Regions from separate parts of the Bradyrhizobium sp. WSM1253 genome, predicted to be linked through region 3. Evidence: predicted binding sites of a transcription regulator. Region 3 holds the regulator's gene; each other region holds the start of a gene.
The links. Region 3 encodes PhoB, which activates phosphate uptake and scavenging genes when phosphate is short. Its sites were predicted from a motif close to TGTCATNNANCTGTCAT; they were not measured.
Positions count from the first base shown of each region.

Region 1: the regulator PhoB is predicted to act here: its motif matches at 5,139-5,155, upstream of BRA1253DRAFT_RS09100 (Orn/Lys/Arg decarboxylase N-terminal domain-containing protein).
Region 2: the regulator PhoB is predicted to act here: its motif matches at 2,615-2,631, upstream of BRA1253DRAFT_RS05405 (RNA degradosome polyphosphate kinase).

Region 1 covers NZ_JH600073.1:1,537,124-1,547,022, forward strand. Annotated here, with positions in the region: gene ald (alanine dehydrogenase) at 1-616, opposite strand, end outside; gene BRA1253DRAFT_RS09080 (Lrp/AsnC family transcriptional regulator) at 751-1,230, shown strand; gene BRA1253DRAFT_RS09085 ((2Fe-2S)-binding protein) at 1,381-1,872, shown strand; gene BRA1253DRAFT_RS09090 (xanthine dehydrogenase family protein subunit M) at 1,869-2,885, shown strand; partial or broken gene BRA1253DRAFT_RS09095 (xanthine dehydrogenase family protein molybdopterin-binding subunit) at 2,893-5,096, shown strand; gene BRA1253DRAFT_RS09100 (Orn/Lys/Arg decarboxylase N-terminal domain-containing protein) at 5,200-7,557, shown strand; gene BRA1253DRAFT_RS09105 (GNAT family N-acetyltransferase) at 7,564-8,142, shown strand; gene BRA1253DRAFT_RS44380 (hypothetical protein) at 8,147-8,359, opposite strand; gene BRA1253DRAFT_RS09115 (flagellar basal body rod protein FlgC) at 8,553-9,002, opposite strand; gene BRA1253DRAFT_RS09120 (hydroxyacid dehydrogenase) at 9,119-9,899, opposite strand, start outside.
Region 2 covers NZ_JH600073.1:721,669-731,567, reverse strand. Annotated here, with positions in the region: gene ppx (exopolyphosphatase) at 1-333, opposite strand, end outside; gene BRA1253DRAFT_RS05405 (RNA degradosome polyphosphate kinase) at 349-2,541, opposite strand; gene BRA1253DRAFT_RS05400 (DnaA ATPase domain-containing protein) at 2,670-3,347, opposite strand; gene BRA1253DRAFT_RS05395 (CDP-alcohol phosphatidyltransferase family protein) at 3,463-4,005, opposite strand; gene purM (phosphoribosylformylglycinamidine cyclo-ligase) at 4,161-5,234, shown strand; gene purN (phosphoribosylglycinamide formyltransferase) at 5,234-5,887, shown strand; gene BRA1253DRAFT_RS05380 (cold-shock protein) at 5,983-6,189, opposite strand; gene BRA1253DRAFT_RS05375 (autotransporter outer membrane beta-barrel domain-containing protein) at 6,567-7,733, shown strand; gene BRA1253DRAFT_RS05370 (LysR family transcriptional regulator) at 7,813-8,853, opposite strand; gene BRA1253DRAFT_RS05365 (hypothetical protein) at 8,925-9,542, shown strand; gene BRA1253DRAFT_RS05360 (GNAT family N-acetyltransferase) at 9,529-9,899, shown strand, end outside.
Region 3 covers NZ_JH600073.1:4,259,506-4,269,404, reverse strand. Annotated here, with positions in the region: gene pstA (phosphate ABC transporter permease PstA) at 1-274, shown strand, start outside; gene pstB (phosphate ABC transporter ATP-binding protein PstB) at 271-1,092, shown strand; gene phoU (phosphate signaling complex protein PhoU) at 1,104-1,820, shown strand; gene phoB (phosphate regulon transcriptional regulator PhoB) at 1,844-2,551, shown strand; gene BRA1253DRAFT_RS21735 (GcrA family cell cycle regulator) at 2,771-3,283, opposite strand; gene BRA1253DRAFT_RS21730 (aspartate aminotransferase family protein) at 3,739-4,941, shown strand; gene argF (ornithine carbamoyltransferase) at 4,941-5,888, shown strand; gene BRA1253DRAFT_RS21720 (Hsp33 family molecular chaperone) at 6,035-7,054, shown strand; gene apaG (Co2+/Mg2+ efflux protein ApaG) at 7,104-7,508, opposite strand; gene BRA1253DRAFT_RS21710 (OpgC domain-containing protein) at 7,702-8,967, shown strand; gene BRA1253DRAFT_RS21705 (hypothetical protein) at 8,967-9,746, shown strand; gene BRA1253DRAFT_RS21700 (SGNH/GDSL hydrolase family protein) at 9,759-9,899, shown strand, end outside.

The DNA.
Region 1 (9,899 bases), 2.7 Mb from region 3:
CCCGCAACCTTAGAATGGAGCGGTCGATCACGGTGACCTCGGCGCCAAGGCCCGCGGCCATGCGCGCTGCTTGCGTTCCCACCACGCCGCCGCCGAGCACGACGACCCGCGCCGGCTGCACGCCGGGAACGCCGCCCAGCAGCAGCCCGCGGCCGCCGGCCGAACGCTTGAGCGCGGCGCCGGCGGCCTCGATGGTGAGGCGGCCGGCGACTTCGCTCATCGGCGCAAGCAGGGGGAGGTGACCGGCCGCGTCGGTGACGGTTTCATAGGCTATCGCAGTACAGCCGGAGGCGAGCAAACCCCTGGCCTGTTCGGGATCCGGCGCAAGATGAAGGTAAGTAAACAGGATCTGGCCTTCGCGGAGCTGGGCCCACTCGCTTTTCTGGGGCTCCTTCACCTTCACGATCATGTCGGACTTCGCGAAGATGTCGCGCGCGCTGTCGGCAATGGTGGCCCCTGCCCGCCTATAGACTTCGTCGGATGCGCCGATGCCGCCACCCGCGCCGCTCTCGACGGTCACCTCGTGCCCGGCCGCGACATATTCGCGGACTGCGCCCGGGGTGAGCCCGACGCGATATTCCTGCACTTTGATTTCCTTGGGCACACCGACGCGCATCCCTGGCCTCCTTTTGATTCACCTCATGATCGTAGCGACCTGCCCGGTTTGGTTTCGTGCAAATATCCGCTAGCTTTGACATCCCTGCGCCGGTTTCCGGCGCGCAAACGCCCTTTCACGCTGGAAACGAAACTTTGGCCCTCGACCGGAAAGATCTCGCAATCCTCGCGGAACTCACGACCAATGCGCGGGCCAGCCACACCGAGCTCGCCAACAAGGTTGGGCTATCAAGCACCGCGCTCGCGCGGCGCCAGAAGGCGCTGGAAGACGACGGCTATATCCAGGACTATCAGGCCACGCTCGACCTCGCGCAGTTCGGCCTTACCACCACGGTGCTGGTCCGCATCGCGTTGGAAAGCCAAAGCGACGAGGCGTTGAAGGCGTTCGAGGCGGAAGTGGTGAAATGCCCGTCCGTCGTGCGCTGCTTCCTGATGTCGGGGACCGACGACTACATCCTGATCGTGCTCGCCCGCGACATCCAGGATTTTGAGCGCATCCACCGCATGGAGCTGTCGCGCCTGCCGCGCGTCGCGCGGGTACAATCGAGCTTCGCGCTGCGCGAGGTCGTCAACCGCGCCGTGCCGAATGTGGTGTTCGGCGAAGCGAAGCGCTGATCGCAACCTCTCGGAAGGGCGAACTGCCGGCAAGAGAATCAAAAGGAACCAACCGGTCGGTGGTCCGTTGGGCGCTATTGGCCGGCGGAGGCGTGCCCCCGCGTCAACACGGCTGACGTCCGGCACGGTCGCCGTCGCAGGGAGCAGGACATGGGCGATGTCACGCATCAAATTTCCGAACGCATTCCGATCCATCTTGTCGTCAACGGCGTCAGTCACACGCTCGATCTCGTGCCATGGACCACGCTGCTCGATGCCTTGCGCGACCATCTTGCGCTGAGCGGCACCAAGAAGGGCTGCGACCATGGTCAGTGCGGCGCCTGCACGGTGCTGGTGGACGGCCGGCGAATCAATTCCTGCCTCACGCTCGCCGTCATGAACGACGGCGCGAAGATCACGACCATCGAAGGCCTTGCCAACGACGGCGCGCTGCATCCACTGCAACAGGCGTTTATCGACCATGACGCCTTCCAGTGCGGCTATTGCACGCCGGGACAGATATGTTCGGCGGCCGGACTGCTCGTCGAAGGCCGTGCCAAAGATACCGACGAGATCCGGGAGTCGATGAGCGGAAACCTCTGCCGCTGCGGCGCCTATCCGAACATCGTCGCCGCCATCCAGCAGGCAATGGGCCAGCCATGAACAACTTCCTATACGCCCGAGCCAATGATGTCGCCGACGCGATTCGCCTGCTCGCCGCCGATCCCGGCGCAAAACTCATTGCCGGCGGCACAAATCTGATCGACCTGATGAAAGAGAATGTCGAGCGCCCCACCCGGCTGATCGACATTTCCCGCCTGCCGCTCCGCAAGGTCGAGGGGACGGCCGACGGGTCCTTGCGCATCGGCGCCCTGGTGCCGAACTCGGACCTCGCCTATCATCCATTGATCGAGCAGCGCTATCCCCTGCTCGCCAGCGCCATTCTGGCCGGCGCCTCGGCGCAATTGCGCAACATGGCCTCCGTTGGCGGCAATCTGATGCAGCGAACGCGCTGCGCCTATTTCTATGACACGGCCACGCCCTGCAACAAGCGACATCCCGGCAGCGGCTGCTCGGCGATGGACGGGCTGAACCGCAACCATGCGATCCTGGGTACGAGCGCCGCCTGCATCGCGACCAATCCGTCCGATATGAGCGTGGCGCTGGCCGCGCTCGATGCGCTCGTGCACATCGCGGGCCCCTCCGGCGAACGCACCATCGCGCTAACTGATTTCCACCGGGTGCCCGGCGACAAGCCTCACGTCGATACCAACCTCGGCACCGGCGAGATCATCACGGCGATCGAACTGCCGCCGCTCGGCTTTGCTCAAAACTACAGCTACCTCAAAATTCGCGACCGCATGTCCTATGCCTTTGCTCTGGTCTCGGTTGCCGCCGCGCTCGAATTGGAGGGCAACGCAATCAGCGGGGCACGCGTGGCGCTCGGCGGCGTGGCTCACAAGCCCTGGCGCAGCCTCGAAGCCGAAGCTGCGTTGCGCGGTCAGGCCGCGACGCCCGATCACTTCTCGCACGCCGCGGATCTCTTGCTCCAGGGAGCAACGGCCCGCTCACATAACGGCTTTAAGGTCGAGCTCGCACGCCGCGCCATCGTGCGGACGCTGACACAGGCGGCGAACGCCACACCGCAATCCCAGGCTCACAAGAAGATCGCGTGAGGACCCTATGAACGCTTATGTCGGAACGCCAACGTCGCGTGTCGACGGCCGAGCCAAGGTCACCGGGGCCGCCAAATACGCCGGCGAATTTCCGGCGGACGGGCTCCTCCATGGCTTCGTGGTCGAGGCCACCATTCCATGCGGGCGCATTGCCCGCCTCGACACCAGTACGGCACTCCAGGTCGAAGGCGTACTCGACGTGCTCACGCATGCGAACCGTCCGCCACTGGCCGACAAGGACGATTCGTGGAAGGACGAAGTAGCGCCCGAGGAAGGCTCGCCTTTCCGTCCGCTTTATGATGACACGATCAAGTTCAATGGCCAGCCGATTGCGTTGGTCGTGGCGGAGGACTGGGAAACCGCGAAATTTGCCGCGACTCTCGTGCGGGTCGAATATGAGCAGCATGGTTTTGCGACCGACCTCGAAGGCGAGCGCAGCAACGCTGCCGAGAAGGACAAGCCGCACAAGCCGCGGGGCGACGCCGTAGCGGCTCTTGCGGGAGCTTATGTGCGCCACGAGGCGGACTACGTGATACCGACCGAGCATCACAATCCGATGGAGCTCTATGCGACTACGGCGGTCTGGGACAGCAATGGCAAGCTCACGATCTACGACAAGACTCAAGGCGTCCAGAACGTCCACAAATTTCTCTGCGGGGTGTTCGACAAGAAACCGGATGACATTCGCGTGGTCTCGCCATACGTCGGCGGCGCCTTCGGCTCCGGCTTGCGGCCGCAATATCAGGTGGTGTTGGCAACGCTCGGCGCGCTCGCGCTGAAGCGGTCCATTCGCGTCGTGCTGACGCGGCAGCAGATGTACGGGCTCGGATACCGGCCGATGACCATCGAGCGCGTCGCGCTCGGCGCAAAATCGGATGGTACGCTCGACGCCGTTACGCACGAGGCCATTGCCGTCACCTCGCGCTACGAGGATTTTGCGCGCAACGATACCGGCTGGGCCGAACAGCTCTACAAGAGTCCGAACAGCCGCTTCGCGCACAAGCTGGTTCACCTTGACGTCTCCACGCCTTGCGATATGCGCGCACCGGGCGCGGCGTCGGGCGTCTGCGCGCTCGAATGCGCCATGGACGAGCTCGCCGTCGCGCTCAAGCTCGACCCGGTCGAACTGCGGCTGAAGTGCTACTCGGATCGCGACCAGAGCGAAAACCTGCCCTACACCAGCAAGCAGTTGCGCGAATGCTACGCGCGCGGCGCGGACGCCTTCGGCTGGAGCAGACGCAATCCTGTGCCGCGCTCGATGCGCGACGGCAAGGAGCTGGTCGGCTGGGGCATGGCGACGGGTGTGTGGGAAGCACTGCAGATGCCGGTCGCCGTCCGTATCGCGCTGACGTCGAACGGACATGCCGAGGTGTCATGTGCCGCATCGGACATCGGCACCGGCACCTACACCATTGTCGCTCAGGTCGCAGCCGACGCACTCGGCCTGCCAATCGAGAACATCAGCGTCAGGCTCGCAGATTCCAGTCTGCCGCAGGCGCCTGTCGAGGGCGGCTCCTGGATGGCCGCCTCGAGCGCACATGCGGTGCTCGCAGCCGCCGAGGAAGTGCGCAAGGAGCTGTTAGCTCTGGCCGGGAAGATGCCAGGCTCGCCGGTCGCCGGCGCCGAGCTTGTCGATACGGTGCTGACCGACGGCAGCATTGCCAGCGCCAGCGACAACAGCCGCGCAGTCTCGATCGCCGACGCGATGCGCCATGGCGGCGTCGAGCGCATCGAGAAGGAGAAGCTCAACCAGTTCGGTGAGGACAAGAAACACGCGCGCAACACCCATTCGGCCGTCTTCGCCGAGGTCAAGGTGGACGAAGAGCTAAACGTCATTCGCGTGACGCGGGTCGTGAGCGCGTTGCGGCCGGGCGGATTCTGAACACCAAGACCGGCCGCAGCCAGATCATGGGCGGCGTGGTCTGGGGGATCGGGATGGCGCTCCATGAGGAGACGGTGATGGATCATCGCTTCGGTCGGATCATGAACGCGAACATCGCCGAGTACCACATTCCCGTGAATGCGGATGTTCACGACATCGACGTGATCTTCGTCGACGAGCCGGACGCGCACATCAACGGGCTCGGCATCAAGGGCATTGGCGAGATCGGCATCGTCGGCGTCCCGGCGGCGATCGCAAACGCCGTCTATCACGCCACCGGCAAACGCATCCGCCGCTTCCCGATCACATTGGACAAGCTGCTGGACTGAGCCGATGGTCATCCGACCCGGCCCGCTCGGGATCGCGCTCCCTGTCATCCAGCTGTCATCAAATGTGTCGAGACCTGTCGGTCTCGCACATTCGGGACATGACATGGACTATTTCAAGCGCTTCAACTTCCTGTTCGCCGCACCTGTGTTCGACGCCGACGACCTCGAAGGTGTCCGCTTCAACCAGATCATCGAGGAGATCCAGCGTTCCGGCTTCGAGGTCGTTCGCGCCCGCAAGCTGGAGGACGCGGAGATGGCGGTGCAGACCGATGCCGCAATCGGCTGCATGGTGGTGGACTGGGGCAAGAAGGGCCTGGAGGGCAAGACCTCGGCGCTGATCAATTTGATGCGGCGGCGCGGCCTCGATTTCCCGATCATCCTCCTGATCCGGCGCAAGCGGTTCGAGGATCTGCCGGTCGAGGTGCTCGACTTCATCGACGGTTATGTCTTCCTGTCCGAGGAGACACCGACCTTCATCGCCAAGAACCTGATCAGCCGTCTGAAGCAATATGCGGAGACGCTGAAGACGCCCTTCTTCGGCGCGCTGGTCGATTATGCCGAAGAGGGCAACCAGCTCTGGACCTGTCCAGGCCACAATGGCGGCGTGTTCTACAACCGCAGCCCGATCGGGCGGGTGTTCGTCGAACATCTCGGCGAGTCCGTGTTCCGCGACGACCTCGACAATTCCGTGCTCGACCTCGGCGACCTCCTCACCCACGAAGGTCCCGCGCTAAGGGCGCAGAAGGAAGCCGCCCAGATTTTTGGCGCGGAAAAGACCTATTTCGTGCTCAACGGAACCTCGACATCGAACAAGATCGCGCTCGGCGCTCTCGTCACCGACGGCGATCTCGTGCTGTTCGACCGCAACAATCACAAAGCCGCTCATCATGGCGCGCTGATGATCAATGGCGGCGTTCCGGTCTACGTGCCGACCATCCGCAACGCCTGGGGCCTGATTGGCCCGATGCGCTGGGACATGCTCGACGAGAAAACCTTGCGCGAGACGATCCGCAATCATCCCTTGGTGACGGACAAGGACGCCTGGCGCAAGGAGCGGCCGTTCCGCGTCGCCGTGGTCGAGCAGTGCACCTATGACGGCACCATTCACAGCGCCGAGATGATCTTGAAGCGCATCGGCCATCTCTGCGAGCACATCCTGTTCGACGAGGCTTGGGCCGGCTTCATGAAATTCCACCCGCTCTATGCCGGCCGCTTCGCCATGGGGCTGACCAACCTTCCCCCCGAGGCTCCCGGCATCATCGCGACGCAGTCGACCCACAAGCAGCTCGCGAGCTTCTCGCAGGCATCCCAGATCCACATCAAGGATCGTCACATCCGCGGCCAGAAACGGCGCGTCGAGCACCGCCGCTTCAACGAAAGTTTCATGCAGCACGCTTCCACGTCGCCATTCTACCCGCTGTTCGCCTCGCTCGACGTCGGCGCACAGATGATGAAGGGCCGCTCCGGCGAAGTGTTGTGGGACGACACGATCCGGCTCGGCATCGAGTTGCGCAAGAAAATCCGCGCGATGCGCCGGGAGTTCGAGGAGAAGGAGCAGACTCGGGACCGCCGCTGGTTCTTCGAACCCTTCGTCCCCGACCGCGTCGCAATTCCCGACGTCAGCCGCGCCGGCGCCGCCCACAACGTCGCCTGGGAAACACTCTCCACCGACGAACTCGCCACCAACCCTGCGCTGTGGCAGCTCTCCCCCGACAGCGCCTGGCATGGCTTCCCTGGCCTCAGCGAGGGCTTTGCCATGACCGATCCGAACAAGCTGACGCTGCTCACGCCCGGCTTCGATCGCATCACCGGCGCCTATGTCGAGCACGGCATCCCCGCGCCGGTCGTCGCGCAATATTTGCGCGAGAACCGCATCGTCCCCGAGAAGAACGACCTCAACTCCCTGCTCTTCCTGCTCACTCCGGGCGTCGAAGCAAGCAAGGCGGGCACGCTGATCTCCGGTCTCGTCGCATTCAAGCGGCTGCACGACGACAATGCGCTGCTGGCCGACGCCATCCCGGAGTTCTGCCAGCGACGGCAGGCGCGCTATGCCGGCGTGCGGCTGCGCGATCTCTGCGGCGATATGCACCGTTTCTTCCGTGCCGCCGACGTCAGCGCACTCCAGGCCCGGCAGTTCATGCCCGAGCACATGCCTGACATCGCGATGTCGCCCCGCGATGCCGCGCGCTACCTGTTCCGCAACGATGTCGACTATCTGCCGATCGAGGCGATCACGGGCCGCATCGCCACCACGCCCTTCGTGGTCTATCCGCCCGGCATCGCAACCATCGTGCCCGGCGAGCGGCTGACGGAACGGGCCAAGCCCATGCTGGATTATCTCAAGATGTTCGAGACCTGCTTCAACACGTTCCCGGGCTTCGATGTGGAAATCCAGGGCGTCTACAAGGAGATCGATGCGCAGGGGCGCATCGGGCTCTATACTTACGTCGTTGCCGGGTAGGTGCCGATGAACGAAACTGCGATTGCGCGCCCGGATGACGGGCCAGTCGTGGTCCGGCCCTCACGCGAGAGCGACGTCGATGCGATGCTGGCGATCTACCGCCATCACGTCCGCAACGGCGTGCCGCGCGATGTCGAGGGAACCGGTGCGCCCGAGCCGGACGATCTGCGCGATCGGCGCAAGAACCTGAAGCAGACCCGCCTGCCGCATCTGGTCGCGACCTTTCGTGGTGAAGTCGTGGGATATGCCTATGCGGTACTGTTCCGCAAGCGTCCAGCTTATCGCTACGCCGCCAAGCATTCGATCTATGTGCACCACGACCATCTCGGCCGCGGAGTCGGACGGCTATTGCTGCAGGAGTTGATCGACGCGTGTGCGGCGGCCGGCTTCCGCCAGATGATCGGCTATATCGATGCCGACAATGCCCCCTCGCTGGCGCTGCACGAGAAGTTCGGTTTCGCGCGCGCCGGCCTGCTCTGCGGTGTCGCCTATCGCAACGGTCACTGGTCCGACACCGTCATGGTACAGCGCTCGCTCGGTGCGGGCGTCACCGCGCCGCCGCCCGTCACGGCGCCCGGCCGCTAGGCCCTCACGACGGAAAGTCAGCCGGTCTGACCTGGATGCGGTCGGCATGCAAGGACCAGTGGTGCAGTGCCTGGTCCTCGCAAAACCTCGCCTTCGCCCGCTCTCTGGCTTCGTTCTCGTCGGAAGCGTCGATCTCGAGCGTGCCCTGGCACACCTCGATCTGCCGGCCGTACTGGCCGAGCACGTCCTTCATGAACCTGACCACATAAGTTGACATGGGACCTCCTGCCTGCCCCGGCGGCGCTCACTCTAATCCCATTTAGCCGGATTGCGGGAGGGAGATTTTGATGCGGATCAAGGTCGGGGCGCGGTTCCCGCCCGCCGACAGTCGTCGGCTCAATCCGTCAACCACCCTCGCCCTGCCTAGGGGCCTGCGGAAGGCGCGCGCGACACGAGCGCCCGCGCCGACATCACGTCGTGATGTCGAGTAGCGACTCTGTCGTTTCTGAATAGGCCTGAATGACCTTCGCATTGGCAATGAAGCTGTACTTCGCGGTCGCCAGTTGAACGAATTCGCTGGCGAGATCGACATTCGGCGCGGCGACCAGGCCGTCCTGGTTTGCGAAGGGGGCGCTTGGGTCGGATTGTGCGGTAAAGCTCGGCGAAACCGCCGACACGGTCGTGAACGTACCGCCCGGCGTCGAGCCGCTCGATTGGTCGACCTGATCGACTCGCAACGGCACATACGCCGCGGGAAACGTCGGACTAATGCTCGAACTGACCGCACTGGCCGATGTGCTCGATCCGCCTGACGCAGGTAGCGGGCCTGTCGTGCGAATGTTGGCGATATTGCTCGCGGCCACGTTCACACGCAAACTCGCCGCGGAAAGTCCGGATGTCGCAATCGAAAATATGCTCATGAACCCTGATCTACAGGACAAGTCATACGTGTTCACTCACGCCATCAGTAAAATCCGCCGCTTTCTGTTTTCATCCTCGTAACCAGCGATCGGAGCACGATCAGACTTCGCGCGCCCTACGCCGGCATCACACCAAACGCCTGCTTGAACCGCTCGGCATAGCGCGGCCAGACCTCGGGATTGATGATGCGCGGCGGGCGCTTACCGTCGAGCGTCTGCAGCACCTGCTCGGCGGCGATGCGGCCCATGTTCTGGCGCGCCTCGATCGTGACGCCGGCCGTATGCGGGCTCGCCAGCACGTTGTCGAGCTGGAGCAGCGGATGCTCCGGCGGCGGCGGCTCCTTCGACCAGACGTCGAGACCGGCGCCCGCAATGCGCTTGTCACGCAACGCCTGGAGCAGCGCATCCTCATCGTGGATGAAGCCACGCGCCGTGGTGATAAAGTACGCATGCGGCTGCATCAACCCAAACTCGCGCACGCTGATCATATTGCGGCTGCCCTTGTCGAGCGGACAGGAGATCGAGACGAAGTCGGCGCGGCGCAAGAGCTCGTCGAGCTCGACCTTCTCGCCGCCCCGCTCGGCCATCATTTCGGCCGTCAGGTACGGATCGTAGGCCAGCACCTTCATGCCGAACAGGCCCTTGCAAAGCGCGGCGATGCGGCGACCGACATTGCCGAGGCCGATGATGCCGACGGTCTTGTGCTCGATCTCGTTGCCGACGAGTTCGTTGCGGTTGACGTTGGACTCCCTGCGGAGCTTGCGGTCGGACTGGATGATGCGCTTGGACAGCGTCAGCATCATCGCCAGCGCATGCTCGGCGACGGAATGGGCGTTGCCGCCGGACTGGTTGACGACCAGCACGCCGGCATCGGTGCAGGCCTCGACGTCAACAGGA
Region 2 (9,899 bases), 3.5 Mb from region 3:
GATCTTCACCGCGCAGATGCGCTCGGCTTTCGCGATGAAGTCGGGGCCGTTGGAGGCGTCGCGGCAAGCGGCGGTCGCAATCGCAAACACCCGCCCGACCTGCATCACCCGGCACAGCGCACGGAAGCGCTTGAGCGAGGTCAGTGCCTTGTCGACGGCGTCGGGCGCTAGCAGGCCCGTGCTCTGCACCTCGCGCCCGAGCCCGCACAGCGTCTTCTCGTTGAAGATCGGAATCAGGCTCCGCGTCAGTCCCTCGTAGACGACGAGACGGACCGAGTTGGAGCCGATGTCGATGACCGCGACGCTCGAGCCGCGCTTGCGCGGCCGCTTCACGTCGACGATCCCGGATCAGGATTGATGACGTTCATTACGGCGCGTGAGGCGGCGCGGCGAGGATTCCTTGAGCGACTTACCACGGCCAGACAGACTCGGATTGGTCATGAAGTAGTTGTGGACGTTGAAAGGCTCCTCGCCCTTCGCGGTCTTCATACGCGTTGAGGACCCGTCCGGCAACAATTGCCAGCTCTGTTCATTGTCCTTGAGATTGGCGACCATGATCTGTTCGAGAACCTGCTGATGCACCGTGGGATTTTGCAGCGGACACAGCACCTCGACGCGGCGGTCGAGATTGCGCGGCATCATGTCGGCCGAGGAGATATACACAGCCGCTTTCGCGCTCGGCAGGCCCTGGCCCATGCCGAAGCAGTAAATTCGGCCGTGTTCGAGGAATCGTCCGATGATCGACTTGACGCGGATGTTCTCCGACAGGCCGGGAATGCCGGGCCGCAGGCAGCAGATACCGCGCACCACAAGCTCGACCTGCACGCCGGCCTGTGAGGCCTCGTAGAGCGCGTCGATAATGTCGGGGTCGACCAGCGCGTTCATCTTCATCCAGACCGCACCGGGCCGGCCGTGGCGCGCATGCGCGGTCTCGCCCTGGATGTGCTCGATGATGCGCTTGCGCAAGGTCAGCGGCGAGACCGCCATCTTTTCAAGATCGCTCGGCGCGGCATAGCCGGTGATGAAGTTGAACACGCGGGCGGCATCGCGGCCGATGGTCGGGTCCGAGGTGAAGTAGGAGAGGTCGGTGTAGATGCGCGCGGTCACCGGGTGGTAATTGCCGGTGCCGGTGTGGACGTAAGTCGTGAGGCTGCCGCCCTCGCGGCGCACCACCATCGACAATTTCGCGTGGGTCTTCAGTTCGAGGAAGCCATAGACGACCTGCACGCCGGCGCGCTCGAGGTCGCGTGCCCAGCGGATGTTGGCCTCCTCGTCGAAGCGGGCCTTCAGCTCGATCAGCGCGGTGACGGATTTGCCGGCTTCGGCAGCTTCCACGAGCGCCCGCACGATCGGCGAGTTGCTCGAGGTGCGGTAGAGCGTCTGCTTGATGGCGACGACGTCGGGGTCGCGCGTCGCCTGCTGGAGAAACTGCACCACGACGTCGAAGGATTCATAGGGGTGATGAACGACGAGATCCTTCTGCCGGATCGCAGCGAAGATGTCGCCGCCTTGCTCGCGCACGCGCTCGGGATGGCGGGGCACGTAAGGGGTGAATTCCAGATCGGGCCGGTCGAGGCGGGTGAGCTGCGAGAGCTCGTTCATGGCGAGCACGCCATCGACCAAAAACACCTCGTCGTCGGCGGTCGACAGCGCGTGCTGTACGAAGCTGCGCAGCTGCTCCGGCATCTTGGCATCGATCTCGAGCCGGATCACCGAGCCGCGGCGGCGGCGCTTCAGCGCGGTCTCGAACAAGCGGACGAGATCCTCGGCCTCTTCCTCGATTTCGAGTTCGGAGTCGCGGATGACACGGAAGGCGCCCTGGCCGTGAAGATTGTAGCCGGGGAACAGGCGGTTGATGAATAGCGCGGTGGCCTGCTCCAGCGAGATCAGCCGGACTATCTTGCCCTCGGCCGGCAGGCGGATGAAGCGGTCGATCTTGCCGGGCATGCGGATCAGCGCGTTCATCTGCTTGCCGTCGGCGGCGCGCGTGAGCTGGAGCGCGATGGTGAAGCCGAGGCTCGGAATGAACGGGAAGGGGTGGGCCGGGTCGATCGCGAGCGGTGTCAGCAGCGGGAACACGTTGCTGAGGAAGTAGTCCTCGACCCAGGTTCGTTCCGCTTTGGTGACTTCCTTGCCCTCGACCAGCACGATGCCCTCGTCGGCGAGCGTGCCGCGCAGGTCGCGCCAGATTGCCTGCTGGTCGGAGGCAAGCTGCGAAACGGTCCGGTTGATGAGCGCGAGCTGCTCGGACGGCGTCAGACCGTCGGGGCTGCGCTCGGCAATGCCCTCGCGCACCTGGGCCTTGATGCCGGCGACGCGGACCATGAAGAACTCGTCGAGGTTATTCGCTGAAATCGACAGGAATCGCACCCGCTCCAGCATGGGGTGGCTGGGATTGACCGATTCCTCCAGGACGCGGCGGTTGAAGTGCAGCCAGGAGAGCTCGCGATTGATGAACCGCTCGGGGCTCGATGCGATCGCCGGCGGGCCTTCGGCTTCCGGGGCTTTCTCTTTAACTTCAACAGCTTGCGCAGAATCCATCAGAAGTCGATCCATCCAGTTCGCCCCAATTTGCGACTTACGCGCAAAACCCGCGGGAGCATGTGTTAGAGCGATGACGTTTCGATGACATTGATGTTCCGCGGCCCGGCCGCGTCAAGCCGCCTTGGTCAGACATCCCGGAGCAGCTCGGCCGCCAGGGCCCGGGTGACGGGGCGGCCGAGGCGCAGGGCCTCGCTGTCCAGCAGGTCCACAGCCCGTCGGGCGGCGGCCGAGGACCGCTCCAGGCGAGTGGCGAGGTAGCTGACCACGCTCTCGTCCATGGCGAGCTGGCGGTCGGCGCAGAATTTGACGATCAGGCCGCGGAAGAGCTGGTCGTCAGGCGGCAGCAGCGAGATAACGGGGACAGCGCGGAGCCGCGAGCGCAGGTCGGCGAGCTCGATCTCGAGAGAGGCGGGCGCCTCGCGTCCGGTGAAGAGGACGTAGGCGCCGTCCTCGCGGGCCAGATTCATCAGATGGAACAGGGCGCGCTCATCGCATTCCCTCGCCTTGGGATCCTCGACCACCAGCGCGCCGGTGGCGAGCGCAGCCGGGACGGCTTCGGCGGTCAGCCCATTGGCCGTGGTCGAGCGGGCGCCTGAGGCCTCGGCCCAGATCGCGGCGAGATGGCTCTTGCCGCTTCCTTCCGGGCCGGCCAGCCACATGATCCGGTTCGGCCATTCCGGCCAGGCGTCGATGAGGGCAAGACCGGCGGCGTTGACGGGGCCCTCAAGGAAATTGTCCCGGCTCAGGCTCTCCGCATGCGGAAGCGAAAACGCCAATTGTCGGGGATGAACGCGGCCTGGCACGCTTGCTTTGCTCCGTGCCGGCGTGCCGGCTTCGTTAGAAGAGATGCCACTTAATCGAGCGGGAGTTGGCCTTTTGCGGGGCCGCTTCCCAACTCATTTGGCCTCGATCGTGCTGCTACTTGGCCTCGATCGTGCTCATGTGCCGCAACCATTCGACGAGATAGAGCGACACGGAGGAGAGCGTGAAGATCGTGACGAGGCCCATCAGGATTATATCATAAGGACCGGCTTTGAAGCCGAAGGCGAGGGCGGCCAGCACCAGCGCTGCGAACGCCACCTGGGCCACAGTGTTGAGCTTGGATACCTTCGAGGGCTTCATCTCCACAGGGCGGTCGAACAGCCACGATATGATCACGGCGGCGACGATCATGATGTCGCGCGAGACCACCAGGATGACGATCCAGCGCGGAATCGCGCCCCAGATGCCCAAGGCCATGTAGATCGAGACCAGCAGCGCCTTGTCGGCGAGCGGGTCGAGCAAGGCGCCGAGCTCGCTCGTCATGTTGAAGCGCTTGGCAAGGAAGCCGTCGACCGCGTCGCTGATACCGGCGATCAGGAAGACGGCGAACGCCACCTCCATTTGGCTCGACACGATGGCCCAGACGATGATCGGGACCAGCATGATGCGGCCCAAAGTAATGATGTTCGGTATACTCACACGGCGCTTCCCGGCACCCGGCCTGACCTCGAATTCGGCCCTTTGCAGGCTGAACCGGTTGATATCTCTACATAGTATACGGCGGCGCGCCATGCGAGCCATTGCGCGTCCCCGGAATTCGACGTAACCAGCCGCAAACCCACTGGAAATCGGGCATGACCGACCGCAAAAACGGCCTCACTTACGCCGATTCAGGCGTCGATATCGATGCGGGCAACCGCTTGGTCGACCTGATCAAGCCGATGGTGCGCGCCACCGCACGGCCCGGCGCCGACGCCGAAATCGGGGGATTCGGCGGCCTATTCGATCTCAAGGCCGCCGGTTTCAAGGATCCCATCCTGGTGGCCGCGACCGATGGCGTCGGCACCAAGCTCAAGATCGCGATCGAGACCGGCCTGCATGGCGGGATCGGCATCGACCTCGTCGCCATGAGCGTCAACGACCTCGTGGTGCAGGGCGCCGAGCCGCTGTTCTTCCTGGACTATTTTGCCTGCGGCAAGCTCGATCCGGAGGCGACCGCGTCGATTGTCGCCGGCGTCGCCGAAGGCTGCCGCGAATCCGGCTGCGCCCTGATCGGCGGCGAGACGGCCGAGATGCCCGGCCTCTACAAGGACGGCGACTACGACCTCGGCGGCTTTGCCGTCGGCGCCGCCGAGCGGGGCACGCTCCTGCCGCGCAAGGACATCGCCGCCGGCGATGCCGTGATCGGGCTCGCTTCGTCGGGCGTGCACTCCAACGGTTTCTCGCTGGTGCGCAAGATCGTGGAACAATCCGGCCTCGGCTTCGGGGCGCAGGCGCCGTTTGCGCCCGTCATGACGCTCGGCGGCGCGTTGCTGACGCCGACGCGTCTCTACGTCAAATCCTGCCTGCGCGCGATCCGCGAGACCGGCGCGGTGAAGGGGCTTGCCCACATCACCGGAGGCGGCTTCACCGACAACATTCCGCGCGTGCTGCCGAAGCATCTCGGCGTCGGTATCGATCTGGCGCGCCTGCCAGTGCTGCCGGTGTTCAAATGGCTGGCCGCGCAGGCCGGCATCGCCGAGCTCGAAATGTTGCGGACCTTCAATTGCGGGATCGGCATGATCGCAATCGTCGAGCCGGACAAGGTCGAAGAGGTCGTCGAGGTCTTCGCCGATGCCGGTGAGACCGTGGCACAGCTCGGCACTGTGATCCCGGCTGAGGGCGAGCACCGCGTCGTCTATAACGGCCATCTCGATCTGGCGCTGTGATGAAACGCCGCGTCGCCATCCTGATTTCCGGCCGTGGCTCCAACATGGCTGCGCTGATCAAGGGCGCGGCCGCGCCGGATTTTCCGGCGGAGATTTCGCTCGTCATCTCGAACAAGGCCGATGCGCAGGGGTTGGAAAGGGCCAAAGCGAGCGGCGTGAAGACGCTGGTGATCGAAAGCAAGCCGTTCGGCAAGGACCGCGCCGGCTTCGAGAAGGTGCTGCAAGCAGCGCTCGATCAGCACGGCATCGAGCTGATTTGCCTCGGCGGCTTCATGCGCCTGTTCACGGCCGAATTCACCAAGGCCTGGTACGGGCGGATGCTCAACATCCATCCCTCGCTGCTGCCATCGTTCCCCGGTCTCGACCCGCACGGCCAGGCGTTGCGCGCCGGCGTCAAGCTGTCCGGAGCGACAGTGCACTTCGTGATCCCCGAGACCGACGCCGGTCCAATCGTGATGCAGGGCGCCGTTCCCGTCAGCGACCACGACACGGCGGACACGCTGTCGGAGCGTATCCTCGAAGTCGAGCACCGCATCTATCCCGCAGCACTGAGCCTGCTCGCGACGGGCAAGGTCCGGATCGAGGGCGATGTGTGCAAGACCGCGGGCAGCGGGCCGTCGGAGAACTTTCTGGTTGCGCCGTTGGTGCGGTGAAGCGCCGTCGCACTCGGAATACTTTCATCCCAAACAAAAACCCCCGGCAGAGCCGGGGGCAACGTCATGATCTCTTGCGCAGACCGCGAGAGCAATCAGGAAACCTTGAGGTTCTCCGCGGATGCCTTGCCGCGGTTCTCCACGAGGTCGTATTCGACCACTTGATTTTCATTAAGGGTCGAGAGTCCGGCGCGCTCGACGGCGGAGATGTGGACGAAGACGTCCTTATCACTGCCGTTCGGCTTGATGAACCCATAGCCCTTGGTCGGGTTGAACCATTTGACGGTGCCCTTTTGCGGCATCCTCAGTCTCCTCCGCTAGATACAAAAACGACGCGGCCGCTTTTCGCGTGCCACGCCACAAACGGGCCTCCGGTAGTCTGTTCGAGTCTTGAGTTCAATGTCGCGAAACGCACAGTCGAGCGGCCAATTCCGATTGTGTCCGATATTGCAACATGAAAATCGCCCGTTAGCAAGCCGCGCGCGAATTTCAAGAGCCCGACCGGAGCGCCCGTCCGCAATTTGCGACCTGTGGCCGCGGAACCACAATCGGAAGCAATGCCTTTGCCTGGACGCGCCAGCCGGTTGACCCTCAGTAACAGTTCGGCACAAATCGCGGCACGCGTGCGCCGCTCCTGTTGCATTTTTGCGCGCCGCCCTTTGCTTCGGGATTTGTCGCCATGTGCTGCACGTCGCAGCCCTCAGAGACACGGCAGGCGATCAGGCTGAACCGCGTCCGTTGGATCGCGGCTGCCGCGGCGTTTGCGCTCATCATGGTACTGTCGACGACATCAGGCTTTGCGCAAAGTCCGACGCCTACGCCTACGCCTACGCCTACGCCGACCCCGACACCCACGCCGTCACCGACGCCGATTCCGATGCCGACCGCGACCAATTACGACCAGTCGGCCGGCAACAGCGCGCTCAATCTCGGCTCGAATTTCCTGGAGCGGCTCGGCAGCCAGGCTTCTGGCGGCGTCAACCGGGCGTTCCGGACCAATCCCGGCGGCGGCGGCGCATCGGCGGGCGCGGAAGATCCGCGCTACCGTACCTGGTTCGAGGGCTACGGCATCTCGGTCCGGACGGATGCGCAAGGAGACTTTGTCGGCGACAAGCGCAAGACGTTTGGCGGTGTCGCAGGTTTCGGCGCGCGGCTCGCGCCGGGTGTCAATCTCGGCTTCTCCGTCGACCAGAGCCACACCGACATCGACGTGCCGCTCGCACTTCAGTCCGCGACGCTGGACCTGACGCAACTCGGCTTCAGCGGCTCGGTCGACAAGGGTCCCTGGACCTGGGCGTTCGCGGTGGTGCACGGCTTCGGCAAGGTCCGCTCCAGCCGGGACACCGGCCTGGGACTTGCGACCGCGGGTTATCGCGCCGCAGTCGACGGCGCGCTGACCGAGATCAGCTATTACTGGACCAAGGATCAGATGCGCATCGTGCCCAAGGGTGCACTGGAATATGTCCGCGCCACTAGCGTCGCGTTCCAGGAGGTTGGCGGCCTCGATCCACTCAATGTCGGCTCGACTGCGCTCTCGCGCGCGCGCGTCATGATCGGAGCCGAGATTGGACGCTACTTCATCTTCGACCAGAAGATCCTGGACCTGTCCGCTTATGGCAAGTTCGTCGACAATTTCCATCAGAACCTGGGATCGGTGCAGGTCAGCCTCGGGACCCAGAGCATCGTCGTGCCCGGCATCGGCGAGAGCCGCTACGGCACGGATGCCGGCGCCTCGGCCTCGCTCAGCCTGACCAACACGGCGCGGCTCTACGTCAATTACGACGGCAAGTTCCGCAACGAGCTGACGTCGCACCAGGGCACGGTCGGCTTCGAACATCGATGGTGAGGCGAAGCCTGCCCGCGTCGGCCCAGAGGAGGATCCGGAAAACTGCGACGCGGTTTTACGAAAGGATCATGCTCGAGTTTTAAGTCGGCATTGCCGCGACATAGCCCGTCAATCCAAAACCCTCGCGCGCGGCCGTCATCATCGGCGCCAGCGCGTTCGGGTGGATGAACTCGTCGCGGAAACAGGGATGGATCTTTGGATCGAAGATTTTCTTCAACCAATCGACCACGATCTTGTGGCGCTCGGAGGCGCGGAACTCCTTGTGATAGGTGAGCCAGAGATCGGCGTGGTGGCTGACGCCGAGATCGACGGCGACGAGCGGGGCGCCGAGCGCGATCGAAACTGTCGGCAGGAATCCGATGCCGGCGCCGCGCTCCACCGCGTAGAGCACGCCGACCGAGGAATTGGTCTTGATCCCGACGATGCCCTCGAGCGACTTAAGTCCGAGCACGCGGGCATAAGCGCCGTCGTCGACCTGCGGAGCGCTCTGCTTGATGATGCGGTGGTTCTTCAGCTCGGCCAGGCTCGCCGGCACGCCGTAGAGGTTTTCGTACTCCTTGGACACGAAGGGATAGATGTGCAGCCGGCCGAGCTTGGCGACGATCAGATCGGGATTGGTCGGCGGCTCGAGCTGGATCGCGATATCGGATTCGAGCCGCGCGACGTCGGCCTGTTCCATCGCGCAGCGCAGGTCGACGGTGATCTTGCGATAGGTCTTCTGGAAGTCGATCAGTCGCGGCAGGATCCAGAAATTGCCGGGACCTTCGGTCACCGCGACCCGCACGGTGCCTGACATATCGTTCGACGATCGCGAGGCTCGCCGGAACACGTTGAAGGCATGACGCTCCATGTGCGCGACGTCGGCGATCATCGCGCTGCCTTCGTCGCTGAGCGTGAGCCCGCTCTGGTCGCGCAGGAACAGCTTGCAGTCGATGCTCTCTTCGAGCCGATCGATCCTGCGCATCAAGGTGGTGGAGGTGAGCCCGAGCTCCTCGGCGGCGTTGCGGAAACTTTTATATTTTGCGCAAGCTAAAAACAGTTTCAAATCGTCCCAGGACATGTCCAGGGCTTCTTCACGGTGCTGCATTATCGCAGCACCCCGGTGCAATAACTGCTGCATACGCCTGATCCCCAGCCGCTAAGCTCTTGGTCATAGCGGGGCACGAAAGCCGCGAACGATAGAGGGGTGACATGGGTATGGAAAGGGGCTCGTTTGCCGAAAGGCATGATTTCGACGCGCTGCCGCTCAGTCCGGATGTCGACGTCCGTCGTGCCCAATTTTCCGAAATCGCCGCGCTTTCGCAGCTGGCGCACCGGCTGGTGCCGGGCGTTCGGATCGGGGCGACTGAGCTTGCAAAATATTTCGCCTTCGATCCCGAGAGCATCCTGACTTTCAGCCGGAAGGGCAAGCTCGTCGGCGGCATGGCCTTCCTGTTTCTCAACGATCGCGGGCATGATGCGCTGCTGCTCGACGAGATCTGCCTCACCGCGCCCGAGACGTGCCATCTCGCGTCCGCGAAGGAAGACGTTTCCGCCATCTACATCTGGGCGATCGCGGCGACGGGGCGCGGCGTCGCCGGTCTCGGCAAGGCCGCGGCTCATCTTAGACAGCTAAGGTTTCGCAACGCGGATTGCTATGCGCAGCCGTCAACCGTGGCCGGACGCGATATCATGAAGGCGACAGGCTTCGAGCCTGTTCCAAGCTTCCAACCCGACCTCTGGTGCTACGAGCGGCCCTGGCATCGGCAGCCGATGCGCATGCCGGGCGCGATCATCCAAGCAAGGAGTTTTGCAGATGCACGGTACTAGGATTCCTCTCGCGAAGCCCGATTCCCGCGCCATCACCATTCGCCTCGCACGCGATCTCAGCGATCTCATGCTGGTCACCTCGATCCGCTCAGCCGTCTATCTCGCCGAGCAGGATTGCCCGTTCGACGAGGAGTTCGACGGGAACGACATGGTCGCCGCGCATTTCATCGGCTATGTCGGCAACGAGCCTGCGGGCTGTCTACGGGTGCGGTTCTTCGGCGATTTCGCCAAGGTGGAACGGCTTGCGGTGCGGCACCAATATCGGCGCTCGCGGGTCTCATTCAAGCTGGTACAGGCGAGCGTCGACTATGTGAAGCGCAAGGGCTTTCGCAAGATCTACGGCCAGGCGCAGGACCG
Region 3 (9,899 bases):
GCGCTCCGGCCTCATCACCGGCGTGCTGCTCGCAACCGCTCGCGTCGCCGGTGAAACTGCGCCGCTGCTGTTCACCGCGCTGTCGAACCAGTTCTTCAGCCTCGGCCTGAATAAGACGATGGCGAACCTGCCTGTCACCATCAACAACTTCGTGCAGAGCCCCTATGCCTATTGGAAGCAATTGGCCTGGAGCGGGGCGCTGCTCATCACCCTGACCGTTCTTGCCCTTAATATTGGCGCGCGCATCCTTGGCGCCGAGAGGACCGCAAAATGAGTGATCTTTCCGTATCGATGAGCGCGGCCGGTGGGCTGCCCCACGCGCCGGTGCTGCCGGAGGCGCCCCCGAAGGTGACCGTGCGCAACCTGAACTTCTATTACGGCGAGCACCACGCGCTGAAGAACATCAACCTGACGCTGGGCGCCAATCGCGTCACGGCGTTCATCGGTCCGTCGGGCTGCGGCAAGTCGACCCTGCTGCGCATCTTCAACCGGATGTACGACCTCTATCCCGGCCAGCGCGCCACTGGTCAGCTGATGCTCGACCAGACCAACATCCTCGACGGCAAGCTGGACCTCAATTTGCTGCGCGCCCGCGTCGGCATGGTGTTCCAGAAGCCGACGCCGTTCCCGATGACGATCTACGAGAACATCGCGTTCGGCATCCGCCTGTATGAGAAGATCTCGAAGTCCGAAATGGACGGCCGCGTCGAGAAGGCGCTGCGCGGCGGCGCGCTGTGGAACGAGGTCAAGGACAAGCTCAACGCCTCCGGCCTGTCGCTCTCCGGCGGCCAGCAGCAGCGCCTCTGCATCGCCCGCACCGTCGCGGTGCGGCCCGAGGTGATCCTGTTCGACGAACCCTGTTCGGCGCTCGACCCGATCTCGACCGCCAAGGTCGAGGAGCTGATCCAGGAGCTGTCCGAGGATTACACGATCGCGATCGTCACCCACAACATGCAGCAGGCGGCGCGCGTCTCCGACAAGACCGCCTTCATGTATCTCGGCGAGCTGATCGAGTTCGACGACACCAGCAAGATCTTCACGTCGCCGACCGACCGGCGCACGCAGGATTACATCACCGGCCGGTTCGGCTGAGGAGACGCGACATGGCTTCCGAACATACCGCAAAGGCTTTCGACACCGACCTCCAGGAACTCACCCGCCTGGTCGCCGAGATGGGCGGCATCGCCGAGCGCATGATCGTCGAGTCCGTCGACGCGCTGATCCGCCGCGACGTCCCGCTCGGCCAGCGCGTCGTCGCCATCGACACCGAGCTCGACGCGCTGCAGAAGCGCATCGAGGAGCGTGCGGTGCTCACCATCGCCCGCCGCCAGCCGATGGCGGTCGATCTGCGCGAGATCGTCGGCGCCATGCGCGTCGCGACCGATCTCGAGCGCATCGGCGACCTCGCCAAGAACATGGGCAAGCGCGTCGCGGCGCTGGAGACGGACTTCCATCCGCTCAAGCTGTTCCGCGGCCTCGAGCACATGACCGACCTCGTGCAGCAGCAGGTCAAGTCGGTGCTGGACGCCTATGCCGCGCATGATTTGCCGGCGGCGATGGCGGTGTGGAAGGGCGACGAGGAAGTCGACGCCATCTGCACCTCGCTGTTCCGCGAGCTCCTCACCTACATGATGGAGGATCCGCGCAACATCTCGTTCTGTATTCACCTGATGTTCTGCGCCAAGAACATTGAGCGGATCGGCGACCACGCCACCAACATCGCCGAGACCGTGTTCTACATGATCGAGGGCCAGGCGATCACCGACAAGCGGCCGAAGGGCGACATGACGACCTTCGCCAACACGGTACCGAACACCTGAAGACTTAAGGGAGCGACGACCCGATGGGCGCACGCATTATGGTGGTTGAGGACGAGGAAGCCCTGACCGAGCTTCTCCGCTACAACCTCGAAGGCGACGGCTATGACGTCGAGACGGTGATGCGCGGCGACGACGCCGACACCCGCCTCAAGGAGCACATCCCCGATCTGATCGTGCTCGACTGGATGCTGCCGGGCCTGTCAGGCATCGAACTGTGCCGCCGGCTTCGCACCCGTCCCGAGACCAAGCAGCTCCCGATCATCATGCTCACCGCGCGCGGCGAGGAGAGCGAGCGGGTGCGGGGTCTTGCGACCGGCGCCGACGATTACATCGTCAAGCCGTTCTCGGTGCCGGAGCTGCTGGCGCGCGTGAAGGGCCTGCTGCGGCGCGCGAGCCCCGAGCGGCTCGCCACCGTGCTTGCTTTTGGCGACATCGAGCTCGACCGCGACAAGCGCCGCGTGGCGCGCTCAGGCCGGCCGATCGATCTCGGTCCGACCGAATATCGCCTGCTGGAGTTCTTCCTGGAGCACCCGGGCCGGGTGTTCTCGCGCGAGCAACTGCTCGACAGCGTCTGGGGCCGCGACATCTATATCGACGAGCGTACCGTCGACGTGCATATCGGCCGCCTGCGCAAGCTGCTCAATCTCGGCCGCGAGCAAGACCCGATCCGCACCGTCCGCGGCGCCGGCTACGCGCTGGATGATCGGTTTGCGAAGGCGGAGCAGGTGTAGGGTTGCAGGCTTGTTTGTTGGCGAGCTGTCCCTGCATTCTCCGATGTCGTCCCGGACAAGCGAGCGCTGATCCGGGACCCATAACCACAGGGAGTGGTTTGGCGAAGACTCCGAGTTACCCCTTTCGCACGACTACTGCGTGCTCGGAGTATGGGTCCTGGCTTTCGCCAGGACGACACTGAAATTATTGAACTGTCTTTGCGCGACGACTTGCCGTGATTACCGCGGACCCGGCTTCACCGGTGCGCGGCGCCGATCCGACGCCGGCTGGTACGCAACACGCGAGTGCTGGGCGCAATAGGGCAGGCCGGACAGCGCCCGTCCACCGCAGAAGAAGAAGTCCGGGCTCGAGGGATCGCCGACCGGCCAGTGGCAGGTCGCCTCGTTCAATTCGAGCAGCGACAGCCGCTGGCTCATCGGCACCACGTTGTCGTAGGTGACCGGATCCGGCTCAGCCTCGACCTCGAAGGCCTGCGCCAGCGCGGTGTTGCCGCGCGAGATCGGGCGGCTCACCCGCATCATGTGCTGCGCGGGGCGCGCCTTGCGCGGCCGGGGCGCTGCCGATGATGGGCTCTTGGCGCGGCCCGAAAGACCGAGCCTGTGCACTTTGCCGATCACGGCATTGCGGGTCACATTGCCGAGCTCCGCCGCGATCTGGCTGGCCGAAAGTCCGGCCTCCCAGAGCTTTTTCAGCTGCTCGACGCGATCATCGGACCAGGTCAAAACCGTCATTGCACCCTTTCCCTCGCTGCGCGCCAGCCATCCTGGGGCCTCGCAGCGAATGCCTAAGCCTTCAAAAACCCGTGCCGCCAGAATCCCTTAAGGCTCGCCGGGCGCGTCTTGAACGCCCGAACGTTTACGCCGGTACATAAGGACTTAAAGATCAGAACCACTGCACGAGATGTCGTATCTGACAATCCAAACGCTACAATATGGCGTGACTCCCGCGCAAGAGTCCGCCGACTCGCTTCCACATGTTCCGTGGCTAAATCCCGCAAAATCGGCACCGCAAGACTACGGATTCAGCGTTTCGCGAGGCTTTCCGGGCGGCATTGACACCCGTTTCACCAGGCCTAAGATAGTCGCACGTGCCGCCCTCAAGAGGCGGCACGTTTCGTTTTCCGGGCCGGTCGATGGTGCGTTGCGTAATGCACGCTTACACCGTCCGCAACATTCAAGTGACCGTCATGACTAACAGCGCAGCGCCGCATTTGCTCCCCGTTTTCGCCAGGTCCGACCTCGGTTTCGAGCGTGGCGAAGGCTGCTGGCTGATCGCGACCAATGGCGAGCGCTATCTCGATTTCACCTCCGGGGTGGCGGTGAATGCGCTCGGCCATGCCCATCCGGCGCTGGTCGCGGCGTTGCAGGAACAGGCCACGAAGCTCTGGCACATGTCGAACCTGTTCCAGAGCCCGGACGGCGAAAAGCTTGCCGCGCGCCTGTGCAATGAAAGTTTCGCGGACTTCGTGTTCTTCTGCAATTCCGGCGCCGAAGCGCTGGAATGCGTGATCAAGGTCGTGCGCCGCTATCACGCCGCGAAGGGCCATCCAGACCGCTATCGCATGATCACCTTCGAAGGCGCCTTCCATGGCCGCACGCTGGCGACGCTGGCCGCGACGGGTTCGGCAAAATATCTCGAAGGTTTCGGCCCACCCATGGAGGGCTTCGACCAGGTTGCGCATGGCGATCTCGAGGCAGTGAAAAAGGCGATCGGTCCGCAGACCGCCGGCATCCTGATCGAGCCGATCCAGGGCGAGGGCGGTGTGCGTTCGGCAACGCCTGCCTTCCTGAGGGCGTTGCGCCAGCTCTGCGACGAGCGCGGCCTGTTGCTCGCCTTCGACGAGGTGCAGACCGGCATGGGCCGCACCGGCGATCTGTTCGCATACCGCCGCCTTGGCGTCGAACCTGACGTGATGTCGCTGGCCAAGGCGCTCGGCGGCGGCTTCCCGATCGGCGCCTGCCTTGCGACCGCGGAAGCGGCGTCCGGCATGACGCCGGGCTCGCACGGCTCGACCTTCGGCGGCAATCCGCTCGCGATCGCGGCGGCGAACGCCGTGCTCGACGTCATGCTCAAGCCCGGCTTCTTCGACCACGTGCAGAGGATGTCGCTGCTGCTCAAGCAGAAGCTCGCTTCCGTGATCGACCGTCATGGCGATGTCGTCAGCGAAGTGCGCGGCGAGGGCCTCCTGATCGGCATCAAGGCCGTGGTGCCTTCCGGCGATCTCGTTGCCGCCTTGCGCGCAGAAAAGCTGCTCACCGTCGGTGCCGGCGACAATGTCGTGCGTTTCCTGCCGCCTTTGATCGTCACCGAAGCCGAGATCGAGGACAGCGTCGGGCGGCTCGAGCGCGCCTGCACGGCGTTGTCCGGCAACAAGCGGGCGGCAAGCTGATGAGCACGTCGCCCGATAAAACGCCCAAGAAAACACCGAAGCACTTCCTCGATATCAACGAGCTGCCGCTGTCGGAGCTCAAGCGCATGCTGGCCGCGTCCTCCGCGATGAAGGCGAAGCAGAAGGCGCATCAGCCGGTCAGGCCGCTCGAAGGCAAGACGCTGGCGATGATCTTCGAGCGCCCCTCGACGCGGACGCGGGTGTCTTTCGATGTCGCCATGCGCCAGCTCGGCGGCGAGCCGATCATGCTCACCGGCGCCGAGATGCAGCTCGGCCGCGGCGAAACCATCGCCGACACCGCGCGGGTGCTGTCGCGCTATGTCGACGCCATCATGATCCGCATCCTCAATCACGATGCGCTGCTGGAGCTTGCGGCGAACGCCACCGTGCCCGTTATCAACGGCCTGACGCGGCGCTCGCATCCCTGCCAGGTCATGGCCGACCTGATGACCTACGAGGAACATCGCGGCCCGATCGAGGGCAAGACGGTGGCCTGGACCGGCGACGACAACAACGTGCTGGCGTCCTGGGCGCACGCCGCCGAGCGCTTCAAGTTCCAGCTCAATGTCGCGACGCCTCCGGAGCTCGCGCCGAAAAAAGCGATGCGCGACTTCATCAAGGCGACCGGCGCGCCGATCATGCTCGGCACGGATGCCGAAGCCGCCGTGAAGGGCGCCGATTGTGTCGTGACCGACACCTGGGTGTCGATGGGCGACAAGGAAGGCGAGCACCGCCATAACGTGCTCAAGCCCTATCAGGTCAATGCCCAGCTGATGTCGCTGGCCAAGCCCGATGCGCTGTTCATGCACTGCCTGCCCGCCCATCGCGGCGAGGAGGTCACCGACGAGGTGATCGACGGTCCCCAATCCGTCGTGTTCGACGAGGCCGAAAACCGCCTGCACGCGCAGAAGGGCATTCTGGCCTGGTGCTTCGACGCGGTGAAGTAACGCGGGCCGGTGAAGTAGCTTTGGATCGTCGTCCTGGCTTTCGCCAGGACGACACCGAGTTTGCCGTGCTTGCGTACGATCCGTTCTGCATTCCGGATGCAGCCGCCCCCCTTCCAATTCCGCCTTCCGACCCCAAATAAAGCGCCATGGTTTCCCAATCCCCTGACATGAAAACCGGGCCCGAAGGCCCGGTTCGCGCGCCATCCGCGGTTCCCATCGATGACGCCGTGCTGCCCTACGAGGTCGACGCGCTCGACGTGCGCGGTCGCCTGGTGCGGCTTGGTCCGGCGCTCGACGAGATCCTGACCAAGCACGATTATCCGGCGCCGGTCGGCAAGCTGCTCGGCGAGGCCATCGTGCTGACCACGCTGCTCGGCTCGTCGCTGAAGTTCGAAGGCCGCTTCATCCTCCAGGCCCAGACCGACGGTCCTGTGTCGTTCCTGGTCGTGGACTATCAGGCGCCGGATCGCCTGCGCGCCTATGCGCGCTATGATGCCGCGCGCCTCGGCGAAGTCCAGGATTCCGGCAAGACTTCCGGCGCGCTGCTGGGCCACGGTCATCTGGCCATGACCATCGACCAGGGCCCCGACATGAGCCGCTACCAGGGCCTGGTCGCGCTCGACGGCGGCAGCCTGGAAGACGCCGCTCATGAATATTTCCTGCGCTCCGAGCAGATCCCGACGCGCGTGCGCCTTGCCGTCGGCGAGGAGTGGCGTTCGAATGACGGCGGCAAGCATCGCTGGCGTGCCGGCGGCATGCTGATGCAGTTCCTGCCGAAGGCGCCCGAGCGCGCGCGGCAGGCCGATCTGCATCCCGGCGATGCGCCCGAGGGCGTCGAGGTCCATGCCGTCGCTGAAGACGATGCCTGGGTCGAGGCGCGCTCGCTGATCGAAACCGTCGAAGACGTCGAGCTGATCGATCCCGAGCTGTCCGGCGAGCGGTTGCTCTACCGTCTCTTCCACGAACGCGGCGTGCGCGTGTTCAATCCGCTGCCCTTGAAGGCGCAATGCTCCTGCTCGCGCGATGCGGTCGCATCGATGCTGAAGAGCTTTTCGTCCGACGACCGTGCCGCAATGGTCAAGGACGACAAGGTCGTCGTGACCTGCGAGTTCTGCAGCTCGGTGTACGAGTTCACACCGGATGAGGCGGGCGTCGAGGACGCGTAGCGCGGTGCCGTAGGGTGGGCAAAGCGAAGCGTGCCCACCATTTCCAGCGCTAGTTCAACACCCGCTTGTTATCCGGGCTGTCCAGCGAGAACGTCGGCACGTCGATCTCGAAGCGTTCGCCGCTTGCGCTGACCATCTGGTAGCGGCCGGTCATGAAGCCCGAGGCGGTCGTGAGCGGCACGCCGGAGGTGTATTCGAAGCGTTCGCCGGGCGCGAGCGTCGGCTGCTCGCCGACGACGCCCTCGCCTTTCACCTCCTGCTGCCGGCCGGTGGCATCGGTGATGATCCAGTGCCGCGTCTTGAGCTGCACGGTCTCATCGCCGGAATTGGTGATGACGATGGTGTAGGCCCAGAAATAACGGGAGCGGTCGGCCGACGACTGCTCCGGAACAAAGTTCGGCTCGACGGTCACTTCGATCTGGCGGGTCACGGCGCGGTACATGATTGCCATCATACCGAAAACCGCCCGGGAACCAAACGCCGGAGGCGGCCTTGGCGACATCGTCCCGCCTGAATTCGCAGGGAAGTACACGTCCAAGTGTAGGTCCAAACGTACTTGCATGTGATCCGGTGGCTTTGCGAGATGACGGCCGGACCGGTACACTCCTTGCCACGTCGCGATTTGCGGAAGGGTTTTTAGGCCCCCGATGACTATTGCCGACCAAGTGACGGGATCGACGATCGCGGGAACCGCTAAACCTGTGGAGGTCAAGTCCGCGGGGGCAAAGCGGCGCGCGGCCGCGCCGGCCATTTCGCTGCCCGCCATCGGGGAGCGCGAGCTCCGGCTCGACCTGTTCCGCGGCCTTGCGCTGTGGCTGATCTTCATCGACCATTTGCCGCCGAGCCTTCTGACCTGGTTCACGATCCGCAATTACGGCTTCAGCGACGCCACCGAGATCTTCATCTTCATCTCCGGCTATACCGCCGCCTTCGTGTACGGTCGGGCGATGCTGGAGTCCGGCATTGTCGTCGCCACCGCGCGCATCCTGCGGCGCGTCTGGCAGATCTATGTCGCCCACGTCTTCCTGTTCACGATCTTCCTTGCCGAAATCTCCTACGTCGCGACCAGGTTCGAGAACCCGCTCTACACCGAAGAGATGGGCATCATGGATTTCCTCAAGCAGCCCGACGTGACGATCGTGCAGGCGCTGCTGCTGCGCTTCCGTCCGGTCAACATGGACGTGCTGCCGCTCTATATCGTGCTGATGCTGGCGCTGCCCTTGATCCTGTGGCTGATGAAATGGCGCCCCGACGTGACGCTCGGCCTCTCGGTCGCGCTCTACGCGGTGACCTGGGAATACGACCTCTATCTGTCCGCCTATCCGAACGGCTTCTGGGCCTTCAATCCCTTCGCCTGGCAATTGCTGTTCGTGTTCGGGGCATGGTGCGCGCTCGGGGGTGCGCGACGCATGTCGCGCATTCTGGCTTCGCGGGTGACGATGTGGATCGCGATCGCCTATCTGGTCGCGGCATTCTACGTGACGCTGACCTGGTATGTGCCGCAGCTCTCCCATTTCATGCCGAAGCGGCTCGAGCAGTGGATGTATCCGATCGACAAGGCCGACCTGGACGTGCTGCGCTTCACGCATTTCCTGGCGCTGGCCGCGCTCACCGTACGCGTCCTGCCGCGGGACTGGCCGGGCCTGAAATCGCCATGGCTGCGGCCGCTGATCCTGTGCGGCTCGCATTCCCTGGAGATATTCTGTCTCGGCGTCTTCCTCGCCTTTGCCGGCCATTTCATCCTGGCCGAGGTCTCGGGCGGCCCGGTCATGCATGCGCTAATTAGTCTCTCCGGAATTCTGATCATGTGGGCCATGGCCTGGCTGATTTCGTGGTACAAGCGGGTGGCTGACAAGAGCGGTTCGAAAACCAAAAGCGCCGTCGGCAGCGCCGATATGGCGGGAGGGGGCTGATGAAGGCGAAGGTTTTCCTGAGCCTGATCCTGCTGTGCGGTGGTCTCGCCGCGCCTCCGGCGCGCGCGGACGATGCTGCGCCGGCTGCTTCAGCCGCGCCCGCAGCCTGTGAAGTGCCGTCCTATCTGCTCACCAGCGAAAGCCAGCTTCCCAAGGTCGCCGATGCCGTGAAGGCCGGCAAGCCGCTCGAAATCCTGGTCATCGGCAGTCGCTCGACCACAATTCCGGCTTCCGAGGACGCCTCTTATCCGGCGCGGATGCAGGCCATTCTGAAGGACAAGCTGTCGCCGTCCGAGATAGTCCACGTCTCCGTAGAAATACAGAGCAAGAAAACGGCCGAGGAGGCGGCCGCCAGTTTCGTTAAGCTGATGGAAGCAAAAGCACCTACTTTGGTTATCTGGCAGACCGGGACTGTCGATGCTATCCGAGCCATCGATCCCGATGATTTTCGCGGCGCAGTGACCGGAGGGGTTGTTGCGCTGCAAAAGGCAGGGGCTGACGTCGTCTTGATGAACTTGCAGTACAGTCCGCGTACCGAAACCATGATCTCGGTGCCGCCATACCTCGACAATATGCGGGTGGTGGCGCAGGAGCACGATATTCCGCTGTTCGATCGTTTCGCGATCATGCGGCAGTGGAATGACCAGGGGCAGTTCGACCTGTTCAGCCCGTCGCGCGGGCCTGAGCTGGCGAAGCAGGTCCATGATTGCCTTGGCCGGGCGTTGGCACAGTTCGTGATCGACGCTGCGCATCTGGAGCCGGCCCAGCAGCAAAATTGAGGTCTAGCGTTAATGAGTTCTCTCCGCCCTTTTTGCCTGACGGCATGGCTGGCTGCGCCTGCAGCAGCGGTGCTGCTGTTGCTGAGTCCGGCCTCGCAATCGCACGCGCAGACGCAGGGCGCGCAGGCAACGCCGGCCCCGCAGCAGTCGGCT